DNA from 4 places in the Luteibacter sp. ME-Dv--P-043b genome. Region 1 is predicted to be linked to each of the others. Evidence: riboswitches for the same ligand, from Rfam matches in the RefSeq annotation. Region 1 holds a riboswitch; each other region holds the start of a gene.

Region 1 (4,447 bases):
CACGGAAGACGCCGACCGTGCCATCGTGGCGGCGGTGAAGCAGGTGGCGGAAGCGCGCGGCGTACCGCGCGCACAGGTGGCGCTGGCATGGGTCGCGCAGCGCGAAGGCATCACCGCGCCGATCGTGGGCGCGTCGAAGCCACAGCACCTGGACGATGCCGTGACGGCGATCGAGCTTACGCTGACCGCCGACGAGATCGCCACGCTGGAGGGTGGCTATACGCCCAGGGCTATAGCGGGCTTCGAATGAAGCCTGCCTTGCCCAAATGACGCGCAACCGCCGCGCGCCGACGCGTGGCGGTTGCGATCAACTCGCTATCGAAGGGGCAGGTGAATGCCGCCGCGTTTCGATGGCCCTTTCAATAACGTCGGCGGCCCGAGACGCACCCGTTTCCGCCCGGATGGCCGTGGCCGCGTGTTGCGCGCGCAGGGCGACGCCTTCATCGGCAAGCAGCACGCGCAACCTCGCGGCGGCGCGATCCGCGCGATAACGCGACGCTGGCAACACGGCCCCCACGCCGAGTCGAACCACCCGCGCCGCGTTGTCCGGCTGGTCGAACCCATGCGGCACGACCAAGGAGGGGCAGCCAGCGCGGAGGGCTTCCTGCGTGGTGCCTACGCCGCCGTGGTGCACGACGGCCGCGGCACGTTCGAACAGGGCGCCGTGCGGGGCGTATTCGACGGCAAGCACGCCATCGGGCAGCACGGTCGGCAGGCGCGAACGCATTTCCGGTGATCCCGTCAGCAGTACGGCGCGTCGGCCCAGCATCGCGGCGGCGCCCATGCTTTCGCGAAGGAAGCCTTCACCCGCGTGGACCGCCGCCGAGCCCAGCGTGAACACCAGCGGTGGCTCGCCGGCGTCGAGGAACGCCGTCAATGGCGGCGACAGGCTGCCCAAGGAGGGAGAGTAACGGCAGTAGCCCGTCACCAGGGTATGCGCCGGCGCATCGGCCGGCGCCTGCCCGAGTAACGGCGAATACATGGCTAGCACGCCGTCGCGCGCGTGCTGCCCGCGGTGGAAGGGATCACCCCCTGCCGAGACCGGCGCCAGGCCGAGCGATTGGCGGAATCGGCGCACCGGGCGCGTCCACGGTGCCGTGACGTGCTCGGCCATACGACGAAGCCAGGCGCCGCGTCGTGGCGTGATGCGCAGGAAGCGATCGAGGATGGCCAGGCCCGTGGCGGGCGGATCGTACGCCGACAGGAACGCGGCCGGCGACAGCACCGCGGACAGCCAGGCGACATGCGTGGTTTCCCCGAGGATCTGCGCGGCGAAGGCCAGTGTGGTCGTGACGATGGCATCCGCCTCCGTGCAGACGGGCGCCAGGGCCTGGTAGCTTGCCGCCACATCCGCGGCCGCCAGGTCGCGGACGACGAAGCGGGGGCCACGCAGCGGGTGGAACGCGCGCGCGGCGAAGGCGGCCTTGTCCGCCGGCTCGGCGATGCCGCTGGCCAGGAGGAAGCGCAAACCGGCGTCCGCCACCGCCTCGCGATGGATCGCGTGCGCGGCCACGGTGACCCGGTGTCCGCGCGCCGCCAACTCCCGGCCCACTGCCAGGAAGGGAAACAGGTCGCCCTGTGACCCGACCGTCGCCATCACGATGTGTCGTCCCGCCATGTCCCGCCTCCCGCCGATGTCCTGGCGCATCCTCGCGGCCGGCGTGTCGAGGCGATGCATCCCGACGCGTTGACCTGCCCCCACCACGCAGGCTAGTCTTCGCTCGCCAGCGGTCTTTATCTCTCTATTCGAATGGAAAGATAAAAGCTAAGAGGGAAGCCGGTGCGAATCCGGCGCTGCCCCGCAGCGGTATGTGGAGACGAACGCGTCACAGGCACTGGATCGAACAACGATCCGGGAAGCGACGCGCAAGGCGGCACCTGTTCCGGTGCCACATCCACGAGCCCGAAGACCTGCCGCCGGCCTGAGCACGCGTACCGTCATGGGTACGCGCGCTCCGCACGACCTGGACCCACCGCGCCCGCGTGGTGGCCCGGTTCGCCCGCGGGGGCGAAGGTCGACGGTACGCCGCATGACACCCACGACGCCGCGCACCTGCGTGCGGCGGCGCGCGCGTGTCCGGCAGCGGGCCGCCCTTCCCTCCTCTTTGCCACGAAGAGGACGTATCCACATGCCACACGTTACCTACCCCGGTTTTCCCCGCATCGGCAGACGCCGTGAACTCAAGCGCGCCCTCGAAAGCCACTGGCGGGGCGATAGCGACCGCGAGGCCCTGCTCGCCGTCGCCCGCCAGCTGCGCGAGCGGCACTGGCAACTCGCCCGCGAGGCCGGCGCCGACAGCGTGCCGGTCAACGACTTTTCCCTGTACGACCATGTGCTCGATGCCGCCGTCGCGGTGGATGCCATCCCCGAGCGCTACCGCGACCTGCATGCGCGGGACGCCCTGGCGGGCTACTTCGCCATGGCACGCGGTCGCCAGGACGGCACGGTTGACCTGCACGCACTGGAGATGACCAAGTGGTTCGATACCAACTACCACTACATCGTTCCGGAACTGCATGCGGGCCAGGTCTTCGCTACCCGGGCCGACAAGGCGGTGGCGGAATACCGCGAGGCCGTGGCCGCGGGCCATACGGCGCGCCCGGTGCTGCTGGGCCCGCTGAGCTTCCTTCGCCTGGCCAAGACCGTGGACGGCAGCGCCCCCCTGGCCCTGCTGGATGCCCTGTTGCCGGCCTGGAGCGGCTTGCTCGACGCGCTGACGGAAGCCGGCGCCGACTGGGTGCAGGTCGACGAACCGGCCCTCGTGCTGGACCTCGACCCGGCCTGGCAGGCGGCGTACCGGTCGGCGTACGCCGCCATCGGCGAGCGCACGCGCGGACGCATCCTCCTGGCCACCTATTTCGGTGACCTGGGGGCCAATCTGGCCCTGGCCACGTCGTTGCCGGTGGCCGGCCTGCACGTGGACCTGGCCCGTGCTCCGGGGCAACTGGACGCGGTGATCGACGCGCTGCCCGCCGGGCGCGTGTTGTCCGCCGGCGTACTGGACGGCCGCAACATCTGGCTGAGCGACCCGGCCATCATCGGCCCGCGCATCGCCCATGCACGCAAGCGCCTGGGTGACGATCGACTCTGGCTGTCCACCTCGTGCTCGCTGCTGCACGTGCCCATCGACGCCGCCGAGGAAAAGCGCCTGCCCGGCGCGATCGGCGAGTGGCTGTCGTTCGCCCGGCAGAAGATCGTCGAACTGCGCCGCTACGCCGATGCCGCGACCGGCGACGAGGCCGCGCAACGCGTGCTCGCCCGCCAGCACGATACGGTGGAGGCGCGTCGCCGCTCGCCCGACGTGGTGCGCGCCGAGGTGCGTACGCGCGTGCGCGGGCTGACACCGCAGTTCGGCCAGCGCCGTTCGGCCTATGCGTTCCGGGCCAACGTGCAGCGTGAGCGCTTCGGGCTGCCCGACCTGCCCACCACCACCATCGGCTCGTTCCCGCAGACCGCCGACCTGCGGCTCGCGCGTGCCGCGCACCGGTCCGGCAAGCTGGACGACGAGGCCTACCAGGCCGTGCTGCGTGACGAAGTACGCCGCGCGGTGGCCTTCCAGGACGAGATAGGGCTGGATGTCCTCGTGCACGGCGAGCCCGAGCGCAACGACATGGTGGAGTATTTCGGCGAGCAGCTGCAGGGCTATGCGTTCACCTCGCTGGGCTGGGTGCAGAGCTACGGCTCGCGCTGCGTCAAGCCGCCGATCATCTACGGCGACGTGGCCCGGCCGGCGGCGATGACGGTCGCCTGGTCCAGCTACGCGCAATCGCTGACCAACAAGCCCATGAAGGGCATGCTGACGGGCCCGGTGACCATGCTGCAGTGGTCGTTCGTGCGCGACGACCTGCCCCGCGCCGAGGTCTGCCGGCAGATCGCGCTGGCCCTGCGCGACGAGGTGCACGACCTGGAAAAAGCAGGCATCGGCATCGTGCAGATCGACGAGCCCGCGCTGCGCGAGGGCCTGCCGCTGCATCGCGCCGACTGGGCCGATTACCTCGCCTGGGCGGTGGACGCGTTCCGCATCACGGCCGGCGGCGTCAGCGACGCCACCCAGATCCACACCCACATGTGCTATTCGGAGTTCAACGACATCATCGAGGCCGTCGCGGCCATGGATGCGGATGTCATCTCCATCGAGACCAGCCGCTCGCGCATGGAACTGCTGGACGCCTTCACCCGCTTCCGCTATCCGAACGGCATCGGTCCCGGGGTCTATGACATCCACTCGCCCCGCGTGCCGGCCGAGGCCGAGATGGCCGACCTGCTGGACCGGGCACTTAGGGTGCTGCGACCGGACCAGCTGTGGGTCAATCCGGATTGCGGACTGAAGACCCGTGACTGGCCAGAGGTGGCCGAAGCCCTGAAAGGCATGGTCTCGGTAACCCGGACGGCCCGGGAGAGGCTGACGACGGCGGCATAAAAGGGACCGGTAGGAGCCCACGATGT
Region 2 (4,447 bases), on a different contig from region 1:
CTCGGTCAGGCAGTACGAGGCGAGACGCGTGCCGCTGGCCAGCGGTTCGCCCCATGCCTGCAACAGTGCAGGCTGGGCGTAGGTGGTCAGCATCCAGGTCGCCATGTTGTGGATGCTGATGAAGGCGGCCGTGGAGGGATCGACCGCGGCCAGTTCCTCGAACACGATGGCCGCGTCCAGCCGCGTCAGGCCGGTACCACCCGCCGCTTCGTCCACATAGAGTCCACAGAAGCCCAGTTGGCCGGCCTTGCCGATGGCCTCGCGCGGGAAGATGCCTTGCGCGTCCCAGTGCGCCGCATGCGGCGCCAGCTCCGCCTGGGCGAAGTCGCGCGCCGCCTCGCGGAACGCATTCTGCTCGTCGCTCAGGCCCGCGGCCTGCACCGTCACCGGAATGTCCATAAGGGGCGCCCTCACTTCAGACTGATGGTGGTGTTGACGCCTTGACCCGTGCCGCCGTCGTCGAACCAGCGCGAGGTGACCGTCTTGGTCTGCGTGTAGAACATGACCGCCTGCTTGCCGTACGGCCCCAGGTCGCCCAGCTTCGAGGCGCGCGAGCCCGTGAACGAGAACAGCGGCACCGGCACCGGGATAGGCACGTTGATGCCGACCTGCCCCACGTCGATGTCCTCCTGGAAACGACGCGCCGCGGCGCCGCTGCCCGTAAACAACGCCGTGCCGTTGCCGTTGGGGTTGGCGTTGACCAGCGCGATCGCCTCATCCAGCGTGTCCACCGTGAGCACGACGAGCACGGGACCGAAGATTTCCTCGTCGTAGATACGCATGCCTGGGCGCACGCCCGAGAAGATGGTCGGACCGACGAAGTTGCCCTGTTCGTAGCCCGGCACGCGGCAATCGCGGCCGTCCAGCTCCAGGGTGGCGCCTTCGGCCACACCGGCGTCGATCAAGGCGTGCACGCGATCGCGCGCCGCGCAGGAGATGACCGGGCCGACATCCGTACCGGCCTCGCTGCCCGCATTGATTTTCAATGTCTTCGCGCGGGCCACCAGGTCGGGCAGCCATTCGCGCGCGGCGCCGACCAGCACGGCCGTCGAGGCCGCCATGCAGCGCTGGCCCGCCGCGCCGAACGCCGCGCCGACCATCGCGTTGAGCGTTTGCTCGCGATGGGCGTCGGGCAGCACCACGGCGTGGTTCTTCGCGCCCATCATGCACTGCACGCGCTTGCCGGTCTGCGAAGCACGATGGTAGACATGGGTGCCGACGCGGGTGGAGCCGACGAACGACACCGCCTTGATCTGCGGGTGGTCGCAGATCGCGTTGACCACGTCCTCACCACCATGCACCACGTTGAGCACACCGCGGGGGATGCCCGCCTCCACCGCCAGCTCGACCAGGCGCATGGTCACCATCGGGTCCTGCTCCGACGGTTTCAGCACGAAGGTGTTGCCCGTGGCGATCGCCATCGGGAACATCCACAACGGAATCATCGCCGGGAAGTTGAACGGCGTGATGCCCGCGCACACGCCCAGCGGTTGCAGCAGCGTGTACGTATCGACACCGCCGGCCACGTTGTTGGCCAGCTCGCCCAGCTGCAGGTTGCCGATGGCCGCCGCGTGTTCCACCACCTCCAGGCCGCGGAACACGTCGCCTTCGGCATCGGGCAGCGTCTTGCCCTGCTCCGCCGTGAGCGTCGCGGCCAGTTCGGCCATGTGCTCGCGGATCAGTTGCTGGTACTTGAGGAAGATGCGCGCCCGCGCACCGATGGGCGTCTTGCGCCATGTGACGAAGGCGCGGCGCGCGGCGTCCACCGCCGCCTCGACTTCCGCGGGCGTGGCGAAGGGCACGCGTGCCAACACTACTTGCGTGGCCGGGTTGACCACGTCACGCCATTGCGTGGTGGTCGATTCGACGAACTCGCCGTCGATCAGCAGCTTTACCGTGGCGACATGGGTCGCGGCCGGGTTCATCTCGTTCATTGTCCAGTCTCCAGATCGCTCACCCGCGAAACCGGGCGTGCGAGGGACAAGACAAGTGATTCGAGACAACGGACGCCGCGTCGAGTCAGCTCATCCGGTTGCCCACCGCAACACCCGAGGAAGACACCGCATGCGATGTCTACCACGGGCCGGTCTCCGGGCTTGCGAGCGATGCGGCATGCATCAGCCCGACACCTTCCCGCGTTGCCGCAGTGGTTCTGAGTCGGGTTTTCTCGCCTACCGTTGCGGGGGCAGCGCCGGCATCGGACCGGCTTCCCGTTTCACCCTGCGCACCGGAATGGCGGCGGCAGGACACCTGTGGCCCATCGATTGTAGGCGGCGCAACGCATGGGGACACGCTGCGATGCAGTAAACGGCGGGGCTACGGCGTCAGGGCGTGGGGTCATGATCGGGCCTCACCCCATCGCTCCGGGCGTGATGAGCGCAGCGACGTCACCCCGCCCATTGATGAATCCACGACATAGGACCAAGCGTGTTACCCCGCTTAATCGCTGGGTGGAGGGTGGCGCGCACCACGCGCAGCGTCTCGCCCACCGAGGCGGGCGAACGGCTGATCGGCAGCGTGGGGCCGCGCTTCGACGAGATCGAGGCGGAGATCGAGGCCCTGGGCGAGCTGCGCGAACGCCCGGCAGGCAACCTGCGCATCACCACCGCGGAGCATGCCGCGCAATCCATCGTCATGCCTGCGCTGGAACGGTTCCTGCCGCAGTACCCGGACATCCATGTCGAGCTGAGCGTCGATTATGGGCTGGTGGACATCGTGGCCGAGCGCTACGACATCGGCATCCGCCTGGGCGAGCACCTGGCCAGGGACATGATCGCCGTGCCGGTTGACCCGCCCATGCGCATGGCCGTGGTCGCCACGCCCGGCTATTTCGAGCGGCGCACGCTCCCGCGCACGCCACAGGACCTGACCGGGCACAACTGCATCAACCTGCGCCTGCCGACCTACGGCAGCCTGTACGCCTGGGACTTCGAGAAGGACGGCCGCGAAGTGAAGGTGCGGGTGGAGGGCCAGTTGATCCTCGACGGCATGAACGCGATCGTCCGTGCGTCCCTGGCTGGCCTGGGCCTGGCCTGGGTACCCGAGGACGTGGTCTCGCGGCATGTCGAAGCGGGAGCGCTGGTGCGTGTGCTGGAGAACTGGTGCGAACCCTTCGCCGGCTATCACCTCTATTACCCCAACCGCCGACAGCCCGTGCCGGCCCTTACCTTGCTGGTGGATGAACTGCGTTACCGAGGCTGAATCGTCCACCAAACCTTGACATATGGCCGATTGACACCACCTCCTGTGTAGCCGAGGATCGTTTCAGGCCGCGCCCGGGTCCCGGTGTCGCGCAGCACGCAGGAGAAACACCATGAGCCAGCGCCACCTCATCCTCGCCGCATGGTTGGCCCTGGCCGTCGTGTCATATGTCGCCGGGTCGGTCACCGGAACACTGCTGCTCGTCGGTGCAGGCGTGGTCACGGAAACGCTGTTCTGGTTCAACCTGATGCAGCAGCGGCGCATGCAGCGCGTGCGTGTGGTTGCCCGTCGGCGCTGAGGTTGTCTGGATCGCCCACATCGTGGGCTCCTACGTAGGTAGTCGGCGCAACGTGTACCTGTAGGAGCGGACGATGTCCGCGATCCACTCCCGCGACCACACACCCGCAAACACGCCCCCACACAACCCGCCCTACCTCCCCAACGCAACAACACGCAATTTCACGTCACGGCAGATGATCCGGCGGCGATAATACGGGCATGACCCGACGCAACGCCCCGCCTACTATTCCCGTCAACGTCCCCACGCCCACCGACACCCGCGGCTTCGTCCGCGTCCGTGGCGCACGCGAACACAACCTGAAAAACATCGACGTCGACATCCCGCGCGACGCCCTTGTGGTGTTCTCCGGCGTTTCGGGCTCCGGCAAATCCTCGCTCGCCTTCGGCACGCTCTACGCCGAGGCGCAGCGGCGCTATTTCGAATCCGTGGCCCCCTACGCGCGGCGCCTCATCGACCAGGTGGGCGTTCCCGATGTCGACGACATCGAAGGGCTGCCGCCGGCAGTGGCGCTGCAACAGCAACGCGGTACGCCGGGCACGCGCTCGTCGGTGGGTAGCGTCACCACGTTATCCAGCCTGGTGCGGATGTTGTATTCGCGCGCCGGCTCGTACCCGCCGGACCAGCCGATGCTGTTCGCCGAGGACTTCTCGCCGAACACGCCGCAGGGCGCCTGCCCGCATTGCCACGGGCTGGGGCGCGTCTACGAGGTGACCGAGGCCTCGATGGTGCCCGACCCCACCCTGACCATCCGCGAGCGGGCCATCGCCTCGTGGCCGCCGGCCTGGCATGGGCAGAACCTGCGCGACATCCTGGTCACGCTGGGCTACGACGTGGACATCCCGTGGAAGGACCTGCCGAAGAAGCAGCGCGACTGGATACTGTTCACCGAGGAAACGCCGACGGTACCGGTGTATGCGGGCTTCACCCCCGCCGAAACGCGTGCCG
Region 3 (4,447 bases), on a different contig from region 1:
CGAGTACATCTGGTCCACGCCCGGGATCTGGCCGAGGTGGCGCTCCAGCGGGGCGACGATGGTCGAGGCCACGGTCTGCGCATTGGCACCCGGCATCTGGGCCTGGATGAACACGGCGGGCACTTCGATGGACGGCAGCGCCGCCACGCCCAGCAGCATGTAGGCGATGGAGCCGCACAGCACCAGCCCCGCCGCGAGCAGCGAGGTTCCGATCGGTCGGCGGATGAAAGGTGCAAAAACGTTCACGACACTTCCTGTGATCGCGGGAAGCATACCCGCGCCCACAGACTTTATGACGTTCGCGCGGTTTCGTGGCGTGTGCCTTTAGTGGGGCCCCTGCCGGAAGGCAGGGGTACCCCGTTTGCCGGCGGGAGCCGCCGGCAGGCCGATCAGCGCAGGGGCGAGAAGCGCAGGGTGAGGTAATACGTGCGGCCCAGCTGGTTGTAGTACGCCACGGTCTCGTAGTGCTTGTCGGCAATATTGGCGACGCGGCCCTGCACGCTCCAGGCATCGTCCAGGTGCCAGGTGGCCCGCACGTCGGCGGTGGTGTACCCGCCCAGACGCGTGGTGTTGGCCGGATCGTCGTAGCTGTAGCCCGAGGCGTAGACGGAGCCGCCCAGCGTGAACGCGCCTAGGTCTTTGTCCAGGTCCACCCGGCCGGTGCGGCGAGGGCGCCGGGCCAGCAGGTTGTCCTTTTCCGCGCCGCTGTCGCGGTCCAGCGGCTGCTGCAACGTCAGGTAGCCACGGACATGCCATCCATCCATGTCGGCACCCAGCTGGCCTTCCACGCCGCGCAGCCGTGCCTTGCTGACGTTGATCGGCAGGAAATTGGCGTCGGAGCCGATCAGGTCGTCCACCCGGGTCTGGTACGCGTTGACCGCCCAGGTCCAGATGCCGGGGCGGCTGGACAGCCCGATTTCGGCCGTGCGCGACTTCTCCGGCTTCAGGTTCCGCACGGACGGGCCGTACTGGAAGTACGGGTAGTACTCGTCGTTGAACGTCGGCGCATGGAAGGCGGTGCCGTACGAGGCCGTGATCTTCATGCCGTCGTCGAAGCGGTAGCCATAGGCGGCCGAGCCGGTGGTGTGGTTGCCGAACTGCGTATTGTGGTCATGGCGCGCGGACAGCTGGATCTCGTGCGGGCCGAACACGCCCTGGTACAGCGCGAACACGCCTGTGTTGTTGCGGGTGTCCTTCAGGTATGCCGTGTCGCTGTCGAGCTTTTCCTGTTGGTAATCGACGCCGGCGGTGAGCGTTTGGCCGGCGGCCAGCGTGATGTCGTTCTGCCAGGATGCCTGGTTGCGCCTGGAGTACAGGTAACCCCCACGGACCTTATCGGCGCCGGTAACAAAGAGTTGGGCAAGGCCGCCGAAGTAGGTCTTGTCCGCGCCGTTAAGGTAATTGTCCCCGCGATCCTGGTTCTGGCCCAGGCTGACCGACATGCGCCAGGCCGACAGCACGTCGAAGGCCAGGTTTGCACCGGCCACCTGCTGCGAGCGCCGGGTCAGGTTCTGGAAATCGCCGTCGTATTCGATGTCGCCCTTGCTGCGCAGCCAGCTGCCGGTGAGCTCGGTGCCGTTGTCCCAGCGATAGCCGCCCGAGAGCGCGCCGTTGTAGGTGCGGTAGGCGTCATGGTCCGGCTCGTCGGTGAAGCAGCCCTTGCCGGCTTCCCTCGCACCAACGCGGCAGGCGTTGATCCCGGCGGTGTACTGGCCGCCCAGGCTGGCGTTGTACCAGCCATGCGTGGTGCCGCCCGAGAGACCCACCTGCCCGGCGGTGTAGCCGTGGCTGCCGCCGCCGATCGACAGGCTGGGCGTGGGCGCTTCGCCGGCCTGGCCGCGACGGGTGAAGATCTGGATGACGCCGCCGATGGCATCCGAGCCGTACAGGCTGGAGCGCGGGCCGCGGACCACCTCGATATGGTCGATCTGCTCGACCGGCAGCTGCTCGTAGGCGGGCAGGCCGGCACCCACGGTGCCCACGCGCACGCCGTCCACCAGCACCAGCGTGTGTGCCGAGTTGCTGCCGCGCATGAAGAGCGAGGTCTGCTGGCCCAGGCCGCCCGTGTTGGTCATGGTCACGCCGGGCAGGCCGGCCAGCAGGTCCTGCACGTTGCGGGGCTGCAGGCGCTCGATGTCCTCGCGGCTGATGACGGTGACCGGGGCCAGCACTTCGTCCAGTGGCGTGGGCGCGCGGTTGGCGGTGACCACCACCGGGTCGAGGGTGCCGTTGGGTGCGTCGGCCGCATGGGCAGCGACGATCGTCGACAGCAGGGCCGTCGCGAGCAGGGTCTTCTTCATGGAACGGGTTTCCTCCGCCGCTGGTGCGGCAATGCGTAGCCTCAACAGGCGCGCGGGAGGACACAACGACGAACGGCACCACGGGCAACACCCGGATGACTGTCCGGATTCGCCCTCCGCGAATCGCCGATAACGGGACGGCGCCCGCGCTTAAAAGCGCAGGATTCGCCGATCGGGCCGGTCTCCGGACTCGCGCTGGCCCGAGGGCATCGCACCGGCGCCTTCCCGCTTGCGCAGTGGCTGTGGCCGGTGGATGGAGCCGTTCTGGGCGGCTCCTCACGCTTACCGTTGCGGGGGCAGTGCCGGCCTTGCCACATGTGTGGCGCACCGGCTTCCCGTTTCATCCCCGCCCGCTTCAGGCCGGCGGGGACACCCGAACAACGCAATGTTAACGCCTGGCCCGCGCGGAAGCGAGCCAGTGCAGGGCGACGGATCAGGCGGCGTAGACGCGCTCGCCGCCGATCCAGGTTTCGGCCACCGTGTGATCGTCGTCCATCACCACGAAGTCGGCGCGATAGCCCGCCGCGATGTGGCCGTGGGTGGCTTCCAGTCCGAGGAAGGCGGCCGGATAGGTGGAGGCCATGCGGGCGGCCTCGTCATAGGCCACGCCGACCATCTCCACCGTGTTGCGCACGGCAGTGGCCATGTCCAGCGCGGAGCCGGCCAGCGTGCCGTCGGCCGTCTGGCAGACGCCGTCGCGGACGGTGATCGTCTCGCCCTTCAGGACGAAGTTCGGATCGTCCGACCCCACGGGTGGCATGGCGTCGGTGACCAGCATCATCTTCTGCGGCGCCTTGGCCGCGATGGCGACACGCAGCGAACTCGGGTGCACGTGGTGGCCGTCGACGATCAGACCGCACCAGCTGGCGGCGTCTTCCAGAGCGGCGCCGACCACGCCGGGCTCGCGGCTGGTGAACGGCGTCATGGCGTTGAACAGGTGCGTGAAGCCACGCACGCCGGTCGCCAGGGCCTGGCGGGTGGTGTCGTAGTCGGCGGCCGTGTGGCCGGCCGCCACGATCACGCCGTGGGCGACCAGCTGTTGCAGCACCGCGGCCGAGGCGCGCTCGGGCGCCAGCGTGAGCAGCGTGACGCCGCCGTGCCGCCGGGCGACCATGGCTACGTCGTCGGCGTCGGCGATACGGAACTTGGCCGGATCGTGCACGCCCTTGCGCTCGGGCGCGATGAACGGGCCTTCGAGGTGGATGCCGAGCACGCCCGGCACGCCCTGGGCCACCGCGTCGTTCACCGCATCGATGGCCTTCGCCATCACCGCGGCATCGTCGCTGATCAGGGTGGGCAGGAAGCCGGTGGTGCCGAACTTCGCGTGCGCCTGCCCGATGCGACGGATGGTGTCGACGGTGGGCACGTCATTGAACAGCACGCCGCCGCCGCCGTTGACCTGGCAATCGATGAAACCGGGCAGCAGCGTGCGGCCACCGAGGTCGTGACGCTCGGCGGCGCGCACGCGGGGATCGGACGGCAAGGCCAGCCCGGTGATGGTGCCGCCGTCGACCAGCACGGCAAAGCCACCCTGGAAGCCGTTATCGGTCAGCACACGGCCGTTGACGAGGGCGATGGTCATGGCAATTCCTATACGTGGGGCGAGAGGTCAGACGGTCTCGGTGACCTTGTTGAGGTGCGGCGGCACGTCGGGGTTGAAACCGCGTGCCAGTGCCAGCGCGGCCGTGGCGCGGTAGAAGCTCTGCACGGTGATCAGCGGTGCGGCGATGGGCGCGGTGGCGACCAGGGGCAGCACACCCTCGCCCGTGGCGCCGGGTGCGGCGATCCACACATTGGCGCCGCGCTTGCGGAACTCCGCCGCGATCTCCAGCACCCCGGGCAGCGTATCGTCGTTCTGGGCGAAGAACAGCACGGGGAAATGCGGGCCGACCAGGGCCATCGGGCCGTGCTTCACCTCGGCCGCGCTGAACGCCTCGGCGTGCAGGTTGCAGGTTTCCTTGAACTTCAGCGCGGCTTCCAGCGCCCCGGCAAAGCCGAAACCGCGGCCGACCACGAACAGGTTGTGCGCATCGACCAGGCCCTCGGTAAGCGCGGACCAGTCCGCGTCCCAGCCCTGGCGAAGCTGCGCGGGCAGCGCGGTGAGGGCGTCGCCGATCTCGGCGCGGCCGCTCCAGCGGGCGGCGATG
Region 4 (4,447 bases), on a different contig from region 1:
CATCGCGTCGCGCGCATTGATCGCCAGGTTGAGCAGCGCGTTCTCGACGTTGGACGGATCGACCAGCGTGTTCCACAGGCCCCCGGCGATCACGGTCTCCACCTCGATCGCCTCGCCCAGCGCCCGGCGCAGCAGTTCGTCCATGTCGCGCACGAAGCGGCCGATGTTGACGACCTTGGGCGCCAGCGGCTGGCGACGACCGAAGGCGAGCAGCTGGGCGGCCAGCTTCGAGCCGCGGGTGACGCCCGCCATGGCATTGGCCACGCGTCGCTCGGCGCGTTCATTGCCCGACACGTCGGTGCCGAGCAATTGAAGGTTGCCGCTGATCACCTGCAGCAGGTTGTTGAAATCGTGGGCGACGCCACCGGTGAGGTTGCCGATCGCATCCATCTTCTGCGCCTGGCGCAGTTGCTCCTGGGCGGCATCCAGTTCCGCGTCGCGCGCGCGCTCGGTCGTGACGTCGCGGGCCACGGCGAAGATCATGCCGTCGCTGGGCACCGCCCGCCACGACAGCTGGCGAAAGCCGCCGTCGGCCGTGCGATAGCGATTCTCGAAGCGCAGCGTGGCCACGCCGTCGGCCAGTTGCCCGGTTTCCTCGCCCATGCGTTCGGTATCCTCCGGATGCACGAAATCCAGGTACGAACGGCCCAGGGTCTCGCGCTCGCTCCAGCCGAGAATCGCCGTCCACGCCGGGTTGACCGACAGCAGGCGCGTGTCCGCATCGGCAACCAGCAGGATGTCGCTGGACAGGCGCCAGATACGGTCGCGCTCGGAAGTACGCTCCGCCACCTGCCGTTCCAGGCTCAGGGCCAGCTGTTGCAGTTCACCCTCGGCACGGCGCCGCTCGACGGCGACGCGGGTGCGGTTGCCTACCTCGCGGACGAAGGCGATCTCTTCCTCCAGCCACTCACGCGGGTCGGCGTGGTTGAGGTACAGCAACGCCACCACCCCACCGCGCTCGGTCACCGGCATGTTGATGAAGGCGACGGCGCTGATGCCTGCCAGGGCATCCGCGGTATTCACGGTACGCGGGTCCTGGTAGGCATCGGTAACCAGGGCGGTGCGCCCGGCCTTGATGTCGTCGATGTACGAGCCGTAATCGCGGAAGTTCAGCACGCCGGCGATCGTCTGGATGCCCGGGGCGTTCCAGTCGCGTTCGACGGTGATGGTTTCCGCCACCGTATCGACCGTGCCGTAACCGGCACGGCTGACCCGTAGCGTGCGGCCGAGCACCTCGGCCACCCGATAGGCGATGTCCGTCGGGTCTTCCAGGTCGCGCAGCAGGTTGCTGACCTCGATCAGGGCCAGGCGGCGCTCTTCGGCACCGCCGGCATCCCCTGGCGTCTCCACGGTCGGATAGACGCCGACCATGAACACGGGCTCGCCGTCCACCGGGCGCCGCCATGGCTCGACGGACACCCGCCACGCCGTGCCGTCCGCGGCCGTCAGCCCGATATCGCGGACCCCCTCGATACCGCCAGCCGCCAGCAGGGCGGTCAGGCGGGACCGGCTGTCGTCCGTCCACCAGTTCAGGAAGCCCTGCCCCGCCCCGTCACGAAGCCGTGCGGTCATCCAGGCATTGGCGTAAAGGAGTTCCCCTGTCGCCGACACGGCCGTGAAGCCGAACGGCAGTGCGTCGAACGCATGGGTGACCAGGGCGTGTTCCTGCAACGCGAACGTAGATGGCATCGAGCGAGCGGTCATGGGGCGGATCGCAGATGTTAAAGGTTCGAAGCCCTGCACTTTGTGTAGGCCATCTTCACGAAACGGTCATGTCGCGCTGCGGAAATCGGCCCGCGGGGGGTTGCAAAAAAATGACTCCCGGCGGATCAAGCACATAGCGCATTTACCCTACATCTTGTGTTGACGGTACCGGGGACCAGCTATATGGTGTGTCCCGTTGGTGTCCGAAGAGGCGCGACTGCCCGTCGGACTTAATAGGGAATCCGGTGTAAATCCGGAACTGCCCCGCAGCGGTAAGTGGAAACGAACCCGTCACACGCACTGGTCCCCCTGGGATTGGGAAGCGACGGCTAGGCCGGACCCGAAAGGCGTCCCCGTCCACGAAGTCCGAAGACCTGCCAACAGCTGTCGCCCCGCCAGGCGTCGGTTTTTGTGGTGACGGCTTCCGCGGGGAGGCACGTCGCGGTCCGGAGCCCCCGATGGCGTGCTCCGACGCGACCCTTTTCCGCCGGCCCACCGCTTCGAGCCCCGTCCGAGGGAACGGGAGTTTGAACCGAGCCCTGGGGCACGCCTGACATGACCACGATGGAATCCGCCGCGCGCGAGCGCACCGAAGCAGCCGATACGGCCGTTACCTCCCCCGCCCCGGCGGACAAGGCACCCGCTGCCGGTTACCGCAACGAGCCGCCGCCGGCGTTCGCGCTGACGCCGCCGCACAACCCCGGCCAGATGCGCGTCACCAAGCGCAACGGCGGCCAGGAAGCCGTCGACGTGAACAAGATCGTGCGCGCGGTGACCCGCAGCGCCGATGGCCTGTTCGCGGTCGACCCGATGCGCGTGGCGCTGAAGACCATCGGCGGCCTGTACGACGGCGCCACCACGCAGGAGCTGGACCAGCTGTCGATCCGCACCTCCGCGGCGCTCACCGCCGAGGAACCGGAATACGGCCAGCTGGCCGCGCGCCTCCTGGCCGCCTTCGTCGACAAGGAGGTGTCCGGCCAGGACATCCAGTCGTTCTCGCAGTCGATCAGCACCGGCTTCGAGCTGGGCATCCTCAACGAGCGCCTGCGTGACTTCGTGCTGGTCAACGCGCGCAAGCTCAACGATGCCATCGACACCGCCGGCTCGCGCCGCTTCGAATACTTCGGCCTGCGCACGGTCTACGACCGCTACCTGCTGCGCCACCCGACCCGCCGCTTCGTCATCGAGACGCCGCAGTACTTCTTCATGCGCATCGCCTGCGCCCTCGGCGGCAACGACGTGGCCGAGACGCTCGAGCTGTATCGCATGCTGTCGTCGCTGGAATACCTGGCCAGCTCGCCCACCCTGTTCAACGCCGGCACCGCGCACGAGCAGCTGTCGTCGTGCTTCCTGCTGGATTCGCCTCAGGACGCGCTGGAGTCCATCTACGCCAAGTACGGCGACGTGGCCCAGCTGTCGAAGTTCGCCGGCGGCATCGGCCTGGCCTATTCACGTATCCGCTCGCGCGGCTCGCTGATCAAGGGCACCAACGGTCATTCGAACGGCCTGGTACCGTGGCTGAAGACCCTCGATGCGTCGGTGGCCGCGGTGAACCAGGGCGGCAAGCGCAAGGGCGCCGCCTGCGTGTACCTGGAAAGCTGGCATGCGGATATCGAGGAATTCCTCGAGCTGCGTGAGAACACCGGCGACGACGCGCGCCGCACGCACAACCTCAACCTGGCCAACTGGGTGCCGGACCTGTTCATGCGCCGCGTCGAGACCGACGGCGACTGGTCGCTGTTCGACCCGAAGATCGTGCCGCACTTCGTCGACACCTGGGGCGCCACCTTCGAGGCCGCCTACGAGAAGGCCGAGGCCGAGGGCCTGGCCGTCAAGTCGATCAAGGCGCGAGAGCTGTACGCCCGCATGCTGCGCTCGCTCGCGCAGACCGGCAACGGCTGGATGACTTTCAAGGATCGTTCCAACGCCACCAGCAACCAGACCGCCCGTCCGGAAAACGTCATCCACCTGTCCAACCTGTGCACCGAGATCCTGGAAGTGACCTCGGAAGGCGAGACCGCCGTGTGCAACCTCGGCTCGGTGAACCTGGCCCGCCACGTGGTCGACGGCCAGTTCGATTACGACAAGCTCGCCACCACGGTGCGCACCGCCGTGCGCCAGCTGAACCGCGTGATCGACCTCAACTTCTACCCGATCGCCACGGCGAAGACGGCAAACATGAAGTGGCGTCCGGTCGGGCTTGGCGTCATGGGCCTGCAGGACGTCTTCTTCAAGCTCCGCCTGCCCTTCGACTCCGCGGAAGCGCTGAAGCTGTCCTCGCGCATCCAGGAAGAGATCTACTTCCACGCGCTGTCGATGTCCAACGAGATCGCCGAGCGTGACGGCGCCCATCCCGGCTTCGAGGAAACCCGCGCGGCCAACGGCGAGCTGCAGTTCGACTACTGGCCGGCCGCCACGCCGACCGACGTCGACGGTCGCTGGGCCGAGCTGCGCGAGAAGATCAAGGCGAAGGGCCTGCGCAACTCGCTGGTCATCGCCATCGCGCCGACCGCCACCATCGCCTCGATCGCCGGCTGCTACGAGTGCATCGAGCCGCAGGTGTCCAACCTGTTCAAGCGCGAGACGCTGTCGGGCGACTTCCTGGTGGTGAACCGTTACCTGGTGGACGAGCTGAAGACGCTGGGCCTGTGGACCGCCGAAGTGCGCGACCAGATCAAGCTCGCCGAAGGCTCCGTCCAGGGCATCACGTCCATCCCGGCCGCACTGCGCGAGGTGTATCGCA

The links. Region 1 has a riboswitch for cobalamin ahead of metE (5-methyltetrahydropteroyltriglutamate--homocysteine S-methyltransferase). Riboswitches for the same ligand answer to the same signal wherever they lie in the genome.
Region 2: linked by a shared signal. The riboswitch ahead of QRN34_RS19145 (CoA-acylating methylmalonate-semialdehyde dehydrogenase) and the one ahead of metE (5-methyltetrahydropteroyltriglutamate--homocysteine S-methyltransferase) in region 1 are both predicted to bind cobalamin.
Region 3: linked by a shared signal. The riboswitch ahead of QRN34_RS07305 (TonB-dependent receptor) and the one ahead of metE (5-methyltetrahydropteroyltriglutamate--homocysteine S-methyltransferase) in region 1 are both predicted to bind cobalamin.
Region 4: linked by a shared signal. The riboswitch ahead of QRN34_RS05400 (ribonucleoside-diphosphate reductase subunit alpha) and the one ahead of metE (5-methyltetrahydropteroyltriglutamate--homocysteine S-methyltransferase) in region 1 are both predicted to bind cobalamin.

Annotation. Positions count from the first base shown of each region.
Region 1 is NZ_JARVRT010000027.1:18,341-22,787, reverse strand. Features, by position in the region: gene QRN34_RS14715 (aldo/keto reductase) at 1-250, shown strand, start outside; gene QRN34_RS14710 (glycosyltransferase) at 308-1,618, opposite strand; cobalamin riboswitch at 1,712-1,934, shown strand; gene metE (5-methyltetrahydropteroyltriglutamate--homocysteine S-methyltransferase) at 2,130-4,421, shown strand.
Region 2 is NZ_JARVRT010000050.1:5,742-10,188, forward strand. Features, by position in the region: gene QRN34_RS19140 (acyl-CoA dehydrogenase family protein) at 1-399, opposite strand, end outside; gene QRN34_RS19145 (CoA-acylating methylmalonate-semialdehyde dehydrogenase) at 411-1,925, opposite strand; cobalamin riboswitch at 2,064-2,269, opposite strand; gene QRN34_RS19150 (LysR family transcriptional regulator) at 2,458-3,201, shown strand; gene QRN34_RS19155 (hypothetical protein) at 3,314-3,499, shown strand; gene QRN34_RS19160 (excinuclease ABC subunit UvrA) at 3,700-4,447, shown strand, end outside.
Region 3 is NZ_JARVRT010000012.1:127,004-131,450, reverse strand. Features, by position in the region: gene QRN34_RS07310 (efflux RND transporter permease subunit) at 1-246, opposite strand, end outside; gene QRN34_RS07305 (TonB-dependent receptor) at 390-2,300, opposite strand; cobalamin riboswitch at 2,458-2,692, opposite strand; gene nagA (N-acetylglucosamine-6-phosphate deacetylase) at 2,734-3,882, opposite strand; gene QRN34_RS07295 (SIS domain-containing protein) at 3,910-4,447, opposite strand, start outside.
Region 4 is NZ_JARVRT010000008.1:94,056-98,502, reverse strand. Features, by position in the region: gene QRN34_RS05405 (response regulator) at 1-1,704, opposite strand, end outside; cobalamin riboswitch at 1,885-2,101, shown strand; gene QRN34_RS05400 (ribonucleoside-diphosphate reductase subunit alpha) at 2,260-4,447, shown strand, end outside.